Regions from separate parts of the Symbiopectobacterium purcellii genome, predicted to be linked through region 1. Evidence: riboswitches for the same ligand, from Rfam matches in the RefSeq annotation. Region 1 holds a riboswitch; each other region holds the start of a gene.
What was found. Region 1 has a riboswitch for thiamine pyrophosphate ahead of thiM (hydroxyethylthiazole kinase). Riboswitches for the same ligand answer to the same signal wherever they lie in the genome.
Positions count from the first base shown of each region.

Region 1 (5,464 bases):
CCTTGTCCGGCGACGCATTTTGCATTTAGTGCTGAGACGCGTGATGTGGTTGATGCATTTTATCATGCGGCAATCGAGGCTGGCGGACAAGATAATGGCAAGCCGGGAATTCGAGCGCTGTATCATGCCCATTATTATGCGGCATTCGTCCGCGATCCTGATGGATATAACATCGAGGCTGTCTTTCATCGCGCTATTGCGTCTTAGGGATATCACTTCTTTTGTTGGCTGCAAACGATCAAAGAAAGTCGGATCCTGATTGATATGCATGCTAATACACCAGCGGTATTAATTTTTCCGCCATTTTAATCGAGTCTTTGGCGGATAAAAACTTTTCGTCAAGGAAGGCTAGACGCCGAGGGGTGATAACGATTGCAGATGAGAAAAGATATGCATGGAGTACAACGTTGCTCCATGCATAACAAGACAAGTGATGCGCGCTAATACGGCAAGGAAGAGAACAAATTAAATCTCGAAATCTTCCAGCGTTTTGCTTCCGCCATCAATGGCTTCACGGATCGCTTTAGGCGTGCGGCCTTGGCCGGTCCAGGTTTGCTCGGTGCCATTCTCATCAATATATTTATATTTTGCCGGACGAGGATCGCGTTTGGCCTTGGCCGGTTTGGATTTCACGCTCTCCAGCAGTTCAGACGGATCAATACCGTCTTCAAGAAGCTGAGCACGAATGGCATCCAGTTTTGCCAAACGTTCTGCCTGCTCTTTCTGAATTTTGCTGTCTTCTTCGCGACGCTCTTCCACAATTGCAGTGAATTTGCTTAACAGCTCTTCCAGGGTTTCAAGATCGGTATCTCGGGCCTGAGCGCGAAGAGAACGAATATTACTTAGCACGTCAAAACTCATCATGGTGTTCCTTTAAAAAGAAGAGACATTATTAGCTTACAAGATATTTTTTGATTTTCCAATATACACCAGATACGCCGACATGAAATATTTTTTTATAGCGTCTTATGTAAAAAAATGCGTAACACGAGACGCAGGTAAAGCAGGAGCGTTAATCGTTAGCTGGTTAATAACACAACGCCTTGCGGTTGCCTCTCTTTATTAATTCATCACTCAACCATCCATAGTTAAGCTGGGTTGTCTGTTCACGGCATTGGCATCCCTAATCCCTCACCGGTGTCAACTTATCGGGGCGATCTCATTTTCCCCGGTGCGTAACACTAATTATTTAAGGGTATAAGCGCAACGGGGAAGAATATAATGCCAGCGTGGCATACGCAGAGCGGAAGGAAAACTGGGGGGTAAGTGTGAAAAAACGTAACAGGTTGCTTTCCTTTTACTCCGTGGGAATGAATGCCTAGCCAGGCCGTCGGCCTTTGACGGTCGGCAAATACAAATCAATTTACACACTCTGGTTTGATGATTATCCTGAATAGGCTTTGCTGTGGCAGTCCCACAGTAAATTGATGTTGCGATGACTCGGGGTGCCCTTCTTTGTGAAGGCTGAGAAATACCCGTACCACCTGATCTGGATAATGCCAGCGTAGGGAAGTCTCGGTATTCCGATCGGCTACCGTCTTCTTGCACGCCGGTTGGGAGTGATAATGAACGACCTTCCCACCGATTTTTCTGCTGCCCACGCGGCGGCAGTTTTTCACGATTTCTCAACGGCTTCGCCGTTAGTCCATTGCCTGACCAACGATGTGGTCCAGTCTTTCACTGCCAATGTGTTGCTGGCGCTCGGTGCCTCTCCCGCGATGGTGGTGGATCCGGGCGAGGCGGCACAGTTTGCTGCGTTGGCCGATGCACTACTGATCAACGTAGGGACCTTAGAATCAACGCGCGCTGATGCGATGTTGGCCGCAGTGCATAGCGCGAATCAAGCGGGAAAACCTTGGGTTCTGGACCCCGTCGCCGTCGGTGGGTTGCGCTTTCGCACTGACTTTGTGCGTGAATTGCTGCCTTGCAAACCGGCGGCGATTCGTGGCAATGCCTCGGAAGTTATCGCGCTGACAGGCCTTGCTTCTCAGGGGCGAGGTGTTGACAGCCTGGATGCCTCCATTACTGCCATTCCGGCCGCGCGCGAACTGGCGGCGCGCTGGTCAACCGTGGTAGCGGTGACGGGAGAAGTGGATTACGTTACGGACGGTGTGCGCCTCTGGGCAGTAAACGGCGGCCATCCGGTGATGACGCGTGTAGTGGGCACTGGGTGCGCACTCTCCGCCGTCGTTGCGGCATTCTGTGCTCGCGGTGAAGACCGGTTGTCTCAGGTTGCGACCGCGTGTGCCGTCATGGCGCGGGCAGGAGAACAAGCCGCCGCACAGGCTAGTGGGCCGGGCAGTTTTACACCTGCATTTTTGGATGCGCTTGCACGGTTGCGCCAGGAGGCACAGATATGTGCCTGATAAAAGACAACGCTCCCCGAATAAATGCATTAACGATAGCAGGCACCGATCCTAGCGGTGGCGCAGGGATCCAGGCCGATCTGAAAACTTTTTCTGCCCTACGCGCCTATGGCACCAGTGTGATCACGGCGCTGGTGGCGCAAAATACGCAGGGAGTGCAGTCGGTTTATCGTATTGAACCTGATTTTGTGGCGGCTCAACTGGATTCAGTGCTGAGCGATGTGCGTATCGACAGCGCGAAGATCGGCATGCTGGCGCAAAGTGATATTGTAGAAGCCGTTGCTGAGCGCCTGCAACGCTATGCTGTCCCTTATATTGTGCTGGATACGGTGATGCTGGCGAAAAGTGGCGATCCTCTACTGGCACCTGAAGCAGTCGCCGCGATTCGAGAGACGCTGCTGCCGCGTGTGTCACTGATAACCCCCAATCTGCCTGAGGCGGCGGCGTTGTTGGCGTGCAATGCGGCGACGACAGAAAGTGAGATGAAAGCACAAGGGCAAGGGCTGCTGGAAATGGGGTGCCAAGCCGTATTGATCAAGGGGGGCCATTTGAGTGACTCGGAGAGTCCGGACTGGCTGTTTCAGCGTGGGCATGCACCGCAACGTTTCTGCGCGCCACGGGTAAACACCCGGCACACGCATGGCACAGGATGCACGTTGTCTGCGGCGCTGGCGGCGTTGCGTCCCCGGCACCACGATTGGGAAACTACGGTGCAAGCGGCGAAGCATTATCTTCAGCATGCATTACTGGCGGCAGATTCATTGGCGGTGGGGCAGGGTATTGGGCCCGTGCATCATTTTCATCAATGGTGGTGAAACGCTCGGCGGCGATAAGCCGCCGACATTGTGGTTTGATGTCAGTGGTTTCAGAAAGTGATGATCCTGGCGGTAAACCTGTTTAGCAATAGTAAACGGCACAACAGCACTGACGCAATAAACACCGATACCAGCAGAACAAATTTCAGGTTGACATAGTTAAAGTCATATAGCGTGCTAATGAAATAAAACACGCTGTAATGCACAATATAAACGCCGATCATTGCCGGGCCAATAAACTCGACGACGTAAGTTATAATTTTGTTTTTTATGGTGATATTTTCAAACACAATGAATAATGCCAAACACATGGTCAGCAGATGCAGATGTTCAAGAAGCAGCCAGGGGGTGACAATATTCTGCGTGTGGGTGGATAGAAAGCGTTCGTAAAAGAACATCGAGATGCCTACGGGTATCACCATCATGCGAGCCAGCCAGATGATACCGGTTTGGTGGGTAAACCGCCTGCCTGCGGCGGTTCCCAACATTCTTCCCACAATATAGTACCCTCCCCATACCCAGATAAATGAATAGCTGTGTATAAAGAGTGGATCATCGCGCATATCTAATGGGCTGAATATATCGAATAAAAGAATAATGGCGAGTAAGATCGAAAAAAAAGCCAATGTCATTTTTACATTATGTATTGCCTTAATGATAAGTGGGTAGATGATGTAAATTATGCCAATGGTTAACATTATTCCATTTTGCAGTATGTATCCCTGCTGAATATATTGGAATGTAATCAGTGACAGGATAATATTCCAAAATAAGATGATAAATACCACGTTTTTGATTTTTATCCTGACCTCTTTTTTGGTCAGGTTATCGATATTGTCAAAATAACCAATAAGGATGAAAAACAATGGTTTAGAAATTGTTGAGAGAAAGTAAAGAACACTCATAGCGTTAGCATTAATAAAACATTCATTAACGCAAAGTTGACTGGCTGAGTAAAATGTGACGGCGGCAAAACAACTCAAACTTTTTAAGGCGTGTTGGCTGACATCTCTGATCATGGCTCATTCACCTTTAGCCGTAAGTCCTATGGTCATATCCCTGTTTTTCATGAAGATAAGCGTAGTGTTAAAACAGTTCTACGCCTAGTGAGGCATCTGAGTGCAGCGCGTTGCCACTGCATTTATTTCTGTGTTTCCCCTATTTTACTTCATGATTTTTAATGTTTTTAACAGTGCAGCGTAATCAATATCCTAATTCTTTACGATTGATGGGGGTCGTCTGGATATTGCGACTTTTTATAATATTATTGAAGTGATAGCCATAATAAATAGGAGTGAGTACCTCTCACTACTCTCAAATCAGATATTTCCCTTTACGAAATCTTGTTGTTTGTGTCCTTACAGAAAAAGAGTAGGTCAGAAAATTAATACTCTTCAATAGTCCATCACATCAATGGCCTTGTGTCAGGAAGGAATACCATGGCGAGCTCATCAGTAAATAAGCTGTCCTTATGGTCTCTCACGGCGTTGGTCGTGGGATCCATGATTGGCGCTGGAATATTTTCGTTACCGGCGACTTTTGGACGCGCAACCGGGGGATTTGGTGCCATTATCGCATGGTGTATCGCGGGTGGCGGTATGTTAATGCTGGCTTTTGTTTTTCAATCTCTGGCACAACGTAAACCCGATCTTGATTCTGGGGTCTTTATCTATGCGAAGGAGGGATTTGGGGATTATCTGGGGTTTGCCTCCGCATTAGGTTTCTGGGCGGGAACCTGTATCGGTAACGTTTCCTATTTCGTACTGCTCAAATCCACGTTGGGGGCTTTTTTCCCGGTCTTTGGTGATGGCAACACGATCTCTGCGTTGGTGGTGTCGTCAATCATCCTGTGGGGGTTCCATTTCCTGGTACTCAACGGCGTCAAAAACGCTGCCACCATCAATACCATTGCCACGGTGGCAAAAATTGTCCCGATTATTGCGTTTGTCGGGGTACTGATTTTTGCCTTCCAAAGTGACATCTTCATGCTAAATTTCTGGGGTTCACCGGCGGCGGTGCCCGTGACGCCCGATCTTGAGCACCTCAACGATTATGGCTATGCCGGTCATGCGGCGGCAGCGATTATGCCAGCGCAGGAACCTGAGTCTCTGTTCAGCCAGATCCGTAGCACCATGCTGGTGACCGTGTTTGTGTTTCTGGGGATTGAAGGGGCCAGCGTTTATTCCCGCTATGCCAAAGAGCGTCGTCATGTGGGGATTGCCAGCGTAATGGGGTTCATCGGCGTATTAGGGCTGTTGGTGCTGGTGACGTTGCTCTCTTACG
Region 1 covers NZ_CP081864.1:3,202,558-3,208,021, reverse strand. The annotation lists gene K6K13_RS15040 (VOC family protein) at 1-207, shown strand, start outside; gene K6K13_RS15035 (H-NS family histone-like protein) at 466-864, opposite strand; TPP riboswitch at 1,432-1,528, shown strand; gene thiM (hydroxyethylthiazole kinase) at 1,566-2,366, shown strand; gene thiD (bifunctional hydroxymethylpyrimidine kinase/phosphomethylpyrimidine kinase) at 2,357-3,181, shown strand; gene K6K13_RS15020 (acyltransferase family protein) at 3,232-4,200, opposite strand; gene K6K13_RS15015 (amino acid permease) at 4,621-5,464, shown strand, end outside.

Region 2 (5,464 bases), 660 kb from region 1:
AAAGGTAAAGCGTACTACGTACCACACATAGCTATCACCCCACAGCGTCTGCCATGGGGTATCAGGCGCCTGATGCCAGAGAGCGCCAAACGCGAGCAGGGCAACGCCTGCCAACACTGCCGCGGTAAACAGCCCTGGCAAGAGCCAGTGTGGGATCAGCGGCTGACGGCGCGTTGCCATGCCTGAATCCACTGCCCACGCAGGTCCGCCACCTGTTGTGCGCTAAACGACAGCGCTTTTTCCGGGCGCGCCAGCGACTGGAACCCTTCCGGCAGCGCCACGTCGGTGACCGGATACATCCAGTTGGTGGTCGGGATCAGGCTTTGGAACGTTGGGCTGAGGATAAACTGCATAAAGCGGTTAGCCAGCTCCGGCTGCTTGCTGGCGGTCAGCTGCCCGGCAACCTCAACTTGCATATAATGGCCTTCGCTGAACAGCGCCGCCGCGTAGTTAGTCTTTTTCTCTTCGATAATATGATAGGCCGGAGAGGTGGTATAGCTCAGCACCATATCCGCTTCGCCCTTGAGGAACAGGCCGTAAGCCTCACTCCATCCTTTGGTGACGGTGACGGTGTTGCGCGCCAGTTTTTGCCAGGCATCGGGCGCTTTATCGCCATACACCTTTTGCATCCACAGTAGCAGGCCCAGCCCCGGCGTGCTGGTGCGCGGGTCTTGATAAATCACCTTCAGCGGCTGCTCGCTGTTGATCAAGGCATCAAGACTGGTCGGCGGATTTTTCAGCGTGTCTTTGTTGTAGACGAACGCAAAATAGCCGTAATCGTAAGGCAGGAAGGTGGCATTATCCCAACCGCCGGGCAGCGTCAACGCGTCGGTTTTCACCTGGTGGGCCGTAAACAGCCCGGTATCCACAGCCGCTTTGAGCAGGTTGTTATCCAGCCCCAGCACGATATCCGCTTTGCTGTTTTTGCCTTCCATGCGCAAGCGGTTCAACAGGGCAACGCCATCTTCCAGCGCGACAAAATTCAATTCACACTCGCACTCTTTTTCGAAGGCTTTTTTAATCGCCGGGCCGGGGCCCCATTCAGACGCGAAGGAATCGTAGGTGTAAACGGTCAATGCAGGCTTGGTATTAGCGGCAGCAGAGCCAAACAGCACGGCAGAGAGACCGAGTACGGGAAGCAATAAACGGGGTAATAGCGACTGTAACACTTTGCACTCCTGGGTATATTAGGGTGGCAAAGGACTTTGAGGCAGGCGAATGCACTCTCAAATCCCTTCGCCGGTATTAACCGGATCAGGTTCGACGGGTATTTTCTCAGCATAAATACCGTGCGTTGACAATGCGATATCATCAACAAACGGCCTGCACCCCGTTGAGAACGTCATTATTGTAAAGGGTTTGTAGCATCATGGAAAGTCGGCGTCGTGCTCCGGCGGTACAAACCAGGCGGATTTAAAGTCAAACCAGCCCAACATGTTCATACGCACGCCGCGCATACTGCGCTGCCCCTGCAACTGTAACCAGTGGTGAAACAGCGGGTGAATCTCACCGCTTTCAATCAAACGTTGGCTGAAGTCGGCGATAGAGAGCGTTTGACTGTGCCAGCGCTGCGCGTCTTCTTGGAGCGAGCCGCTCAGGCAGTGACGCAGCAGCGGTAACTCATAGAGCAGGGCGAACAGTGAAAACTCCAGCGGTGGATAGCAGTTGACACTGCTCAACCAGATGTCACTTTCTGCTTCTCCCAGATACCATTGCTCGTAGTCGACTTTCTGTATATGCAGCGTCACGCCCTGCTGCGCCAGAAGGTTATGCATTATCTCGCCAATGATGCGGTATTCGGGGTGCTCCTGATAAAACGTTAGCGTCACGTCTGTCAGCCCAGCGGGTTTGGGCTGTAGGTTGACGAGACGCTGGTGGTGCCAGCGTGGTAGCAGACTGTACGCCGGTGACCAGTCATAACGGCGCGTATTGTCGGTCTGGCCGAGCAGGGCAATGGGGTGGAAAACCTGACTAATCCAGCGGCGTACCTCGCTGTTCGCGCTCTGCGTGGAGCGGGTATCAAACAACAGGAAATAGCACCCTTCCTCCATGCGGCTTTCCAACTCGTCGCGCATGGTGGTGTCGCTTTGTACCTGAATGGATACCGGCAGTTCCTCGGAGGCGTCAGGCAGTACCCAGATATTGACCTCATCGATCAGTGCCCGGTAGCCGAAATAGTCATCAAAGGCTTTTATTTTCAACTGGCTGTCGCTGTTTTTCTCCACTGCATAGGGGCCGGTGCCGACAGGGTGGCGCGCGAAATCAGCCTGTGCCTGCCAGTCGTGGGGCAGGATCATGGCATGTGCACTGCCGAGCAGCCAAGGGAGCCAACCATCAGGTTCGCTCAATTCAACATCAATCACAAAGGGGATGGGGGACGTCACGCGTGTGATGTGTGAGAACAATGCCTGCGACGTCAATCGCATCACTGAGACGATAACATCCTTCATCACCAACTCGCGCCCATCGTGGAAGCGGATCGCCGGGCGTAAATAAAAACGCCAGCGTTGTGGCGTAATTTGCTGCCAGTGGTGTGCGAGGTCCGGTGCGATTTCCCCGTTTTCCTCATTTATCTTGGTTAACCCGCTGAAGATCTGCCTGACGATATGCATCTCAGAGCGTCGCAGTGCAGAACCGGGCAGCAGGTTGCGCAGCGGACGATAATAGAGCACGCGCAGCAGATGTTTCCCCTGACGAAAACGGCGACCCAGATGGGAAAGCAACATCTGGCGTACCGTCTCTTTATCACCGATCAACTGGATCAGTTGTTCGACGCGCTCCTGCTCCAGCAGGTCTTCTGCGCGCTGTTGTTGCAGCGTTAAGCCGGTATAGATAAAACTGAGACGGGAGCGTTTTCCACGTCCCGCTTCCGCTTGCCACAGCAGCCATCCCTCTTTTTGCATGGCCCCGAGCAGTGAACGGATATGACGGCGTGAGCAGAGTAATACTCCGGCCAGCTCTTCAAGCGTAGTGTCGGTATCCTGCCCCTGAAAGCGCTGCCAGAGGCGGACAAACTGCTGTTGCAAACGTGTCGACGACATAAAAGAGGAACTCCGCGAACCAAAGTCATCAATTTATCTTTCCCTATATTACGGTGATACTGCACAACAAGGAAAGCACGGAGGTGGCTAATGGCGATTTCACGGCTCAATCAATTTTACCGGCACTACTTCTTGCATTGCCCTGGCTGCTGGCTGAGGAGGATCAGCGCTCAGCAAAAGCTGGCGTTGTTACAGCAAGTGACACAATGGCATACCGATGAAATGTCGGAAGAAGAGTACCGGCAATGGCTCTAGTGCTGTTCTGGTAGTAGAGAAACTTCTGAGTAATGGTGCTTTTCACCAGCCAGCGGCCTGCGCCGCTGGCATTTTTATTGCCCGTTAGTGGTGTTGCACGCTGTCCAGCGCCGCCAGCAACGCCTCTTTGGTCATACGTACACAGTAGGCCGGTGTGCCCCGTTCAAAGCGCCACCCTTCCGCGAGTGCGCCAACGTCGATGGCATCAAAGCCAAAGGCTTCATACAATTCATGGGCAATCTGCTTGCCCTGCGTATTGTCCCCGGCCAGTGGCAATGCGCGACGGTTGGGGCTGCCAGCCGGTAAACCATCGCTTTCCAACTGGGTCATCTGAATGGCATTAAACGCCTTGGTGATGATGGCACCGGGTAAATGGCGCGCCAGCAGTTCGCTGGTGGTGGTTTGCCCACTGTCGAGCACATCAACCTGGCCATCGCGCTCCGGGTAATAATTGACAGCATCAAGTACCTGCTTGCCCGCCAGCAGCGTGGCAGGCAACTGATCGATTGGCGTCAGCGGAACGGCTATCACCACCACATCACCAAACTGAATGGCCTGTTCCACCGTTCCTGCCTGACAGCCCACCATCGAGCGGAAGCTGAACAGCGTTTGTGGGCCGCGTGAGTTACTGAGCATTACCTGATGCCCGGTGTTAACCGCAAGCGTGGCAATCGTTCGTCCGACAAAGCCTGCGCCAATAATGCCTATTTTCATGCTGATCTCCTGTTGGGTCATTCATCAATAAGGAGCGTAATTCACCACGAAAATAAGATAAAATCACAAATGGAACTTAGATAAACAACCCATTGGAGTGAATGATGGACAGGCTGACCAGTATGCACATCTTTGTTAAAGCGGCTGAACTGGGCTCTTTTGCCGAAGTGGCAGAGGCGTTGCGTCTTTCCCCGCAAGGGGTGGCGAAGCATGTGGCCTGGTTAGAGGCGCGTCTCGGCGCTCGACTGCTCAACCGCACTACGCGGCGTCAAAGCTTGACCGATATCGGCCGCAGCTATTATGAACGCTGCAAGATAGTGTTGGCGGAAGTTGATGCGGCAGAGGCGATTGCGCTGGAGATGAAAGCCACGCCGTCAGGAACCATTCGGGTTAATGCGCCCGTCACCTTTGGTGCTTATGCGCTTGCGCCCTTTATTACCCGCTATCTCGATCGTTATCCGGATACGCAGATCGAACTGACGCTTAACGATCGTATGGTCGATCCGATTGAGGAAGGTTTTGAAGTGATCGTACGTATCGGTGAACTGGCCGACAGTTCGATGATCGCCTGGCCGTTAAGGCCCTATCGGCTGATTGCCTGCGCCTCACCTACCTATGTAGCGCGCGAGGGTTTCCCTGAGAAACCCAGTGATTTGGCGCATCACGCGTGTCTGGTGTACGGCGAATGGACGCCCACTGTGCCGTGCCGCTGGTTGTTCCAGCGTGATGGTCAGAGCGAAGAAGTCAGGCCAACCGGACGGTTTCGCGCCAATGACTGGAAAGCACTGTTGTATGCGGCTATCGAAGGTTATGGCGTTACCTTGGGGCCCGCCGATGTGTTGGGCAAAGAGATTGACGCCGGACGTTTGGTTCAGGTTGTGCCGGACTATGAAGGACCCGCCCGCCCGATGCATGTGCTGGTGCCTGCGGCACGGCGGCAAACGGTCAAGATTCGCTGTTTTGTCGAGGCGCTGAGAGAGGCGTTTGGCGAGGGTATGGGGCTGTAAAATAGAAGGCACCGCAGCGCGGTGCCTTATGACTTAACGCAAAAAGACCGGTTGCTGCTGTTCGTAGCGAGCAATCGCCTCTTCGTGTTGTAACGTCAAGCCGATACTGTCCAGCCCGTTAATCATGCAGTGGCGGCGGAAGCTGTCGATCTCAAACGGGTAGGTTTTCCCGCCTGCATTGACCGTTTGTGCTTCCAGATCCACCGTAAAGGTAATGCCTGGTGTAGCATCGACCCGTTTGAACAGGTCGTCGATATCGGTATCACTCAGTTTTACCGGCAGCAACTGGTTGTTAAACGCGTTACCGTAGAAAATATCCGCAAAGCTTGGGGCGATCACCACGTGAAAACCGTAGTCGGTCAGTGCCCAGGGAGCATGCTCACGGGAGGAGCCACAGCCGAAGTTTTCACGCGCCAGCAGGATGGTGGCTCCTTTATAACGCGGTTG
Region 2 covers NZ_CP081864.1:3,862,817-3,868,280, reverse strand. The annotation lists gene thiP (thiamine/thiamine pyrophosphate ABC transporter permease ThiP) at 1-180, opposite strand, end outside; gene thiB (thiamine ABC transporter substrate binding subunit) at 156-1,142, opposite strand; TPP riboswitch at 1,214-1,343, opposite strand; gene sgrR (HTH-type transcriptional regulator SgrR) at 1,368-3,041, opposite strand; gene sgrT (glucose uptake inhibitor SgrT) at 3,132-3,296, shown strand; gene K6K13_RS18030 (NADPH-dependent F420 reductase) at 3,381-4,010, opposite strand; gene K6K13_RS18025 (LysR family transcriptional regulator) at 4,115-5,017, shown strand; gene leuD (3-isopropylmalate dehydratase small subunit) at 5,051-5,464, opposite strand, start outside.
Region 2: it holds a riboswitch for thiamine pyrophosphate, as region 1 does, so the genes downstream of both, thiB (thiamine ABC transporter substrate binding subunit) here and thiM (hydroxyethylthiazole kinase) in region 1, are expected to answer to the same signal.

Region 3 (5,464 bases), 1.6 Mb from region 1:
GACCATCCACAATTTTGTGCATGTAATGCAGTGAAAACTCACGGTAGTCGCGCCCGCTCAGCGCGCCGCCCCAGGTGTCGAAAATCATCACCGATTGAGCACCGGCCTTGATCTGCGCATTCAAATACAGAATCACGCTGTCAGCCAGCTTATCCAACAGCAAGTGGAGCGTCTGTGGCTCAGCAAACAGCATTTTCTTGATAACCGTAAACGCTTTACTGCTGCCGCCTTCCACCATATAGGTTGCCAGTGTCCAAGGGCTACCGGAAAAACCGATCAATGGCACAGCACCCGCCAGTTCGCGGCGAATGGTGCGAACCGCATCCATCACATAGCCCAGCTCCTGCTCAGGATCGGGAATTGGCAAGCGCGCCACATCCGTAGCGTTCCGAACCGGATGGGTAAAACGCGGTCCTTCCCCGGTTTCGAAATAGAGCCCTAATCCCATGGCATCCGGCACGGTGAGAATATCGGAAAACAGGATGGCGGCATCCAGCGCATAGCGCCGCAGCGGTTGCAGCGTGACTTCGCAAGCCAGCTCTGGATTTCTGCACAGCGACATAAAATCACCCGCCTGTGCGCGCGTTGCTTTGTACTCTGGCAGATAGCGGCCTGCCTGGCGCATCATCCATACCGGCGTAACATCAACGGGCTGGCGCAGTAGCGCGCGCAGATAGCGATCATTTTTCAGGTCTGGCATGCGATGTCCTTTTGTCATCCTGAGAGGGGTCAAAACGCGATAACGAAACGATTGGCGCGAAGTGTAGCACGCCAACAGCGCTATTCCTGCCCATCACGGCACAGTACCACAGTGTCTTCAATCAAACGTCGCGCGACCGTACCCGGCGGCGGGAGAATTGGCAGTTGATCGTAGCGGAACCAGCCCGCATCGCGGAGTTCTTTGGGATCGTGGCGCAGGTCGCCGTCGGCATACTCCGCCATAAACGCCATCATCAGCGAATGCGGGAACGGCCATGGCTGCGAGCTGATGTAGCGCAGATTTTTAATACGAATATTGCTCTCTTCCATCACTTCGCGGGCAACGGCCTGTTCGAGGGTTTCGCCCACTTCCACAAACCCCGCCAGCACGGTATACATATTGCCACGGTGACGCTGATGCTGCGCCAGCAAGATCTCGTCGCCACGCCGGATCGCCACGATCACGCACGGGGCGATTTGCGGGTAGTAGCGCTCTTTGCAGTGCGGACACAAGCAAGCCAGTTCCGTTTTGCTGTGCACCATTTTCTGACCGCAATAGCCGCAAAACTGGTGCGAACGATAAAACTCGGCCAGTTGTACACCGCGACCGGCCAGTTGAAACAGTGCCACGTCTTCATCCAGCAGTTGCCGCACAGAATCCATGTGCGACGTTTTCTGGTGGCTGACCAGCCACACGCATTCTCCCTGCCACTCCCCTATCTGGCGCCCAACAATGCCTTCCAATCCGCACTGTACTGCCGTGCCATGCGGGAGTTTCCCTTCAGGCAGCCACACTTGACCCTCATGGCTGACCACCCACCATCCATGCTCATCACCTTTTAATGTTTGTTCCATATCTTTTCTATTGCTCCACAGACACTTCACTGGCATTTTAACTGTCAGGGATATGGCAGAATTTCATCGTCACCGATTGTTCTTTCTTATCAATGCACGAAGTCATCAATGTTAAACCAATTACAAAGTCTGACTGAGTACGTTGGTGGCAATAATGCGTTAATCGACCAATGGCTACAAGCGCGCAAGCAACTTCTGGTTGCCTATTACCATCTGGTCGGCATTAAGCCAAACAAAGATAAACACACCCCGCTCGATGAGCAGGCCCTGGATGATTTTTGCCACAACCTTGTGGACTATCTTTCCGCCTGCCATTTCCATGTCTATGAGCGCATCTTGCAAGAGGCGGTCGCACTGAGCGATCAAAAGCTGGCGCAAACGCACCGTCTGGCACTGGCGTTGCAGGCCAACACACAATTCATTATGGATTTCTACGACAGCAGTCTGGCGACCGCTATCGATCACGATAACTGCATTGAGTTTCAGCAAGCGCTGTCAAGCGTCGGCGAAGCCATGGCGGAACGCTTTGCATTGGAAGATCGACTGATTCGTCTGGTCATTGATAAAGAATAACGCCATCGCCCCACCTTACATTTTGACAGTGTCTCTCAGACGTCCTAAAGTGTCAGGGTTTTATTAACCTCATGGTAATGAGGTTATTGCCTGGTAAGCAGCCACTGTGCTGACTATACCCTAAATAATTCGAGTTTCAGGAAGGCGGCAAGTGAATGAATCCCGATGAGCTTACTCAGGTAAGTGATTCGGGTGAGTGAACGCAGCCAACGCACCTGCAACTTGAAGTATGACGGGTAGATCGGGCGTATCTTGTCGGAGTGCCTAGCGTGTTTATGTCCTACATAAACCGCAGGCTGAGACCGTTTATTCGGGATCCGCGGAACCTGATCAGGTTAAAACCTGCGAAGGGAACAAGAGTAATCCATTCTGTTTTGTCACCGTTGTCACCGCCATGTTGTTACCGACATAGCGCGTAAAATCGGGCCAAGGCAACCACAATTACTCCCTGCGAGCTCCAGACAAGCATTTTTCCTTAACCATAATCAGGAACATGCTATGTCTCAATCACCCGCCACAACACCTAAAACCCCGTCTGGCCGTCGCGAAAAGCGCGAAGCCGCCGAGGCGTTTATTCATAACCTGCGCGGCACCACCTTCCCTAACTCCACGCGCATCTACCTTACCGGGTCGCGCAGTGATATCCGGGTGCCGATGCGGGAAATCGCCCTTAGCCCAACGCTATTGGGGGGCGACAAAGACACTCCCCGCTATGAACCTAACGAAGCCGTGCCGGTGTATGACACCGCGGGGCCATATGGCGATCCCGATGCGCGGCCGGACGTGCGTACCGGGCTGGTCAAACTGCGGGCTGACTGGATTGCAGAACGTAACGACACCGCGCCGCTTTCCGGCGTCAGTTCCCGTTTTACCCAACAGCGATTGGCGGATGCCGGGTTGGATCACCTGCGCTTTGAACAGTTACCGCAACCCAAACGCGCCCAATCAGGCAAGTGCGTCACGCAGTTGCACTATGCGCGCCAAGGGCTCATCACGCCAGAAATGGAGTTTATCGCCATCCGCGAAAACATGGGACGCGAGCGCATTCGCAGCGAAGTGCTACGCCACCAGCATCCGGGGCAAAGCTTTGGCGCAATCCTACCGGACAACATCACCCCGGAATTTGTGCGCCAGGAAGTCGCCGCAGGCCGTGCCATCATCCCGTCCAACATCAATCACCCCGAATCAGAACCGATGATTATCGGGCGCAATTTTCTGGTCAAGGTAAACGCTAACATCGGCAACTCGGCGGTCACTTCGTCCATCGAGGAAGAGGTGGAAAAACTGGTCTGGTCCACGCTGTGGGGGGCCGATACGGTGATGGATCTCTCCACCGGACGCTATATTCACGAAACCCGCGAGTGGATACTGCGCAACAGCCCGGTGCCGATTGGTACCGTTCCTATTTATCAGGCGCTGGAGAAGGTCAATGGTGTCGCGGAAAACCTCACGTGGGAAATGTTCCGCGATACGCTGCTTGAGCAAGCAGAGCAAGGGGTTGATTACTTCACCATTCACGCGGGAGTGCTGCTGCGCTATGTGCCGATGACGGCACAGCGCCTGACCGGCATCGTATCGCGCGGCGGCTCCATCATGGCGAAGTGGTGCCTGTCGCACCATCAGGAGAACTTCCTCTACGTTCACTTCCGTGAAATCTGCGAGATTTGTGCGGCCTACGATGTTGCCCTGTCGCTGGGCGATGGCTTGCGTCCCGGTTCCATTCAGGATGCCAACGATCAGGCGCAGTTTGCCGAGCTGCATACCCTGGGTGAGCTGACCAAAATCGCCTGGGAGTATGACGTGCAAGTGATGATTGAAGGGCCGGGGCATGTGCCGATGCAGATGATTCGCCGCAACATGACCGAAGAGTTGGAGCACTGCCACGAAGCGCCGTTCTATACATTGGGGCCGCTGACCACCGATATCGCTCCCGGTTATGACCACTTCACCTCGGGTATCGGGGCCGCGATGATTGGCTGGTTCGGTTGCGCCATGCTCTGCTACGTTACGCCGAAAGAACACCTTGGGCTACCCAACAAAGAGGATGTGAAGCAGGGGCTTATTACCTACAAGATCGCCGCGCATGCTGCTGATTTGGCGAAAGGGCACCCCGGTGCGCAGATCCGCGATAACGCCATGTCCAAAGCGCGCTTTGAGTTTCGTTGGGAAGACCAGTTCAATCTGGCACTCGACCCGACAACCGCCCGCGCCTATCACGATGAAACCCTGCCGCAAGAATCCGGCAAAGTTGCACACTTCTGCTCCATGTGCGGCCCCAAATTCTGCTCGATGAAAATTTCGCAGGAAGTGCGTGAATACGCGGCGAAAAACCCCTCCCCTGACGTAGAAGCGCAGCCAATTCACGTCGGCATGGCAGAGATGTCCGCCCAGTTCCGAGCGCGCGGCAGCGAGCTCTACCACAGTGCCACGACGCTGCTCGGGGAGGACACGAAATGAATCCGGCATTTCCCACGACCGCGCCCCAGCTCGGGCTTTATCCGGTGGTCGACAGCGTGACCTGGATCGAGCGCCTGCTCAGTGCTGGCGTAAAAACCATCCAGTTACGCATTAAGAACAGCACCGCAGAACAAGCCGAGACCGCGATCATGCAAGCCATCGCGCTCGGGCAGGATTATCAGGCTCGCGTGTTTATTAACGATTTTTGGCAATTGGCCGTCAAGCATCGGGCATACGGCGTGCACCTGGGTCAGGAAGATCTGGACAGCGCCGATCTGGAGGCAATCCGCAATGCAGGGCTACGTTTGGGTATTTCAACCCACGATGACGCGGAACTGGCACGCGCCGTAGCGCTTACACCGTCTTATATCGCCCTCGGGCATATCTTCCCGACACAAACCAAAGAGATGCCCTCTGCGCCACAGGGTGTGAGTGAACTGAAGCGTCACATTGATGCGCTGCAAGGACGTTTCCCTACCGTGGCCATCGGCGGCATCAGTATTGACCGCGTGCCGAGCGTACTGGCAACCGGCGTCGGCAGTATTGCGGTGGTCAGCGCCATCACGCAGGCCGACGACTGGCGTCAGGCCACCGCCACCCTGCTCAGCCTGATTGAACATCAGGAGGGTCATGATGCTTAACGAGCCGACACTGAGCGATCAAGAGTTCTTACGCTACAGCCGTCAATTGCTGCTGGAAGATATCGGCCCGGAAGGACAAGAAAGGCTGAAAAAATCCCGCGTGCTGCTGGTCGGCATGGGTGGGTTAGGTGCGCCCGCCGCGCTCTATCTCGCTGCCGCAGGGGTCGGCACCTTGACGATCGCCGATGACGACCAACTGCATATTTCCAATCTACAACGGCAAATCCTCTATCGCACGC
Region 3 covers NZ_CP081864.1:4,829,332-4,834,795, forward strand. The annotation lists gene hemE (uroporphyrinogen decarboxylase) at 1-700, opposite strand, end outside; gene nudC (NAD(+) diphosphatase) at 781-1,554, opposite strand; gene rsd (sigma D regulator) at 1,663-2,127, shown strand; TPP riboswitch at 2,374-2,497, shown strand; gene thiC (phosphomethylpyrimidine synthase ThiC) at 2,626-4,584, shown strand; gene thiE (thiamine phosphate synthase) at 4,581-5,225, shown strand; gene K6K13_RS22475 (HesA/MoeB/ThiF family protein) at 5,218-5,464, shown strand, end outside.
Region 3: it holds a riboswitch for thiamine pyrophosphate, as region 1 does, so the genes downstream of both, thiC (phosphomethylpyrimidine synthase ThiC) here and thiM (hydroxyethylthiazole kinase) in region 1, are expected to answer to the same signal.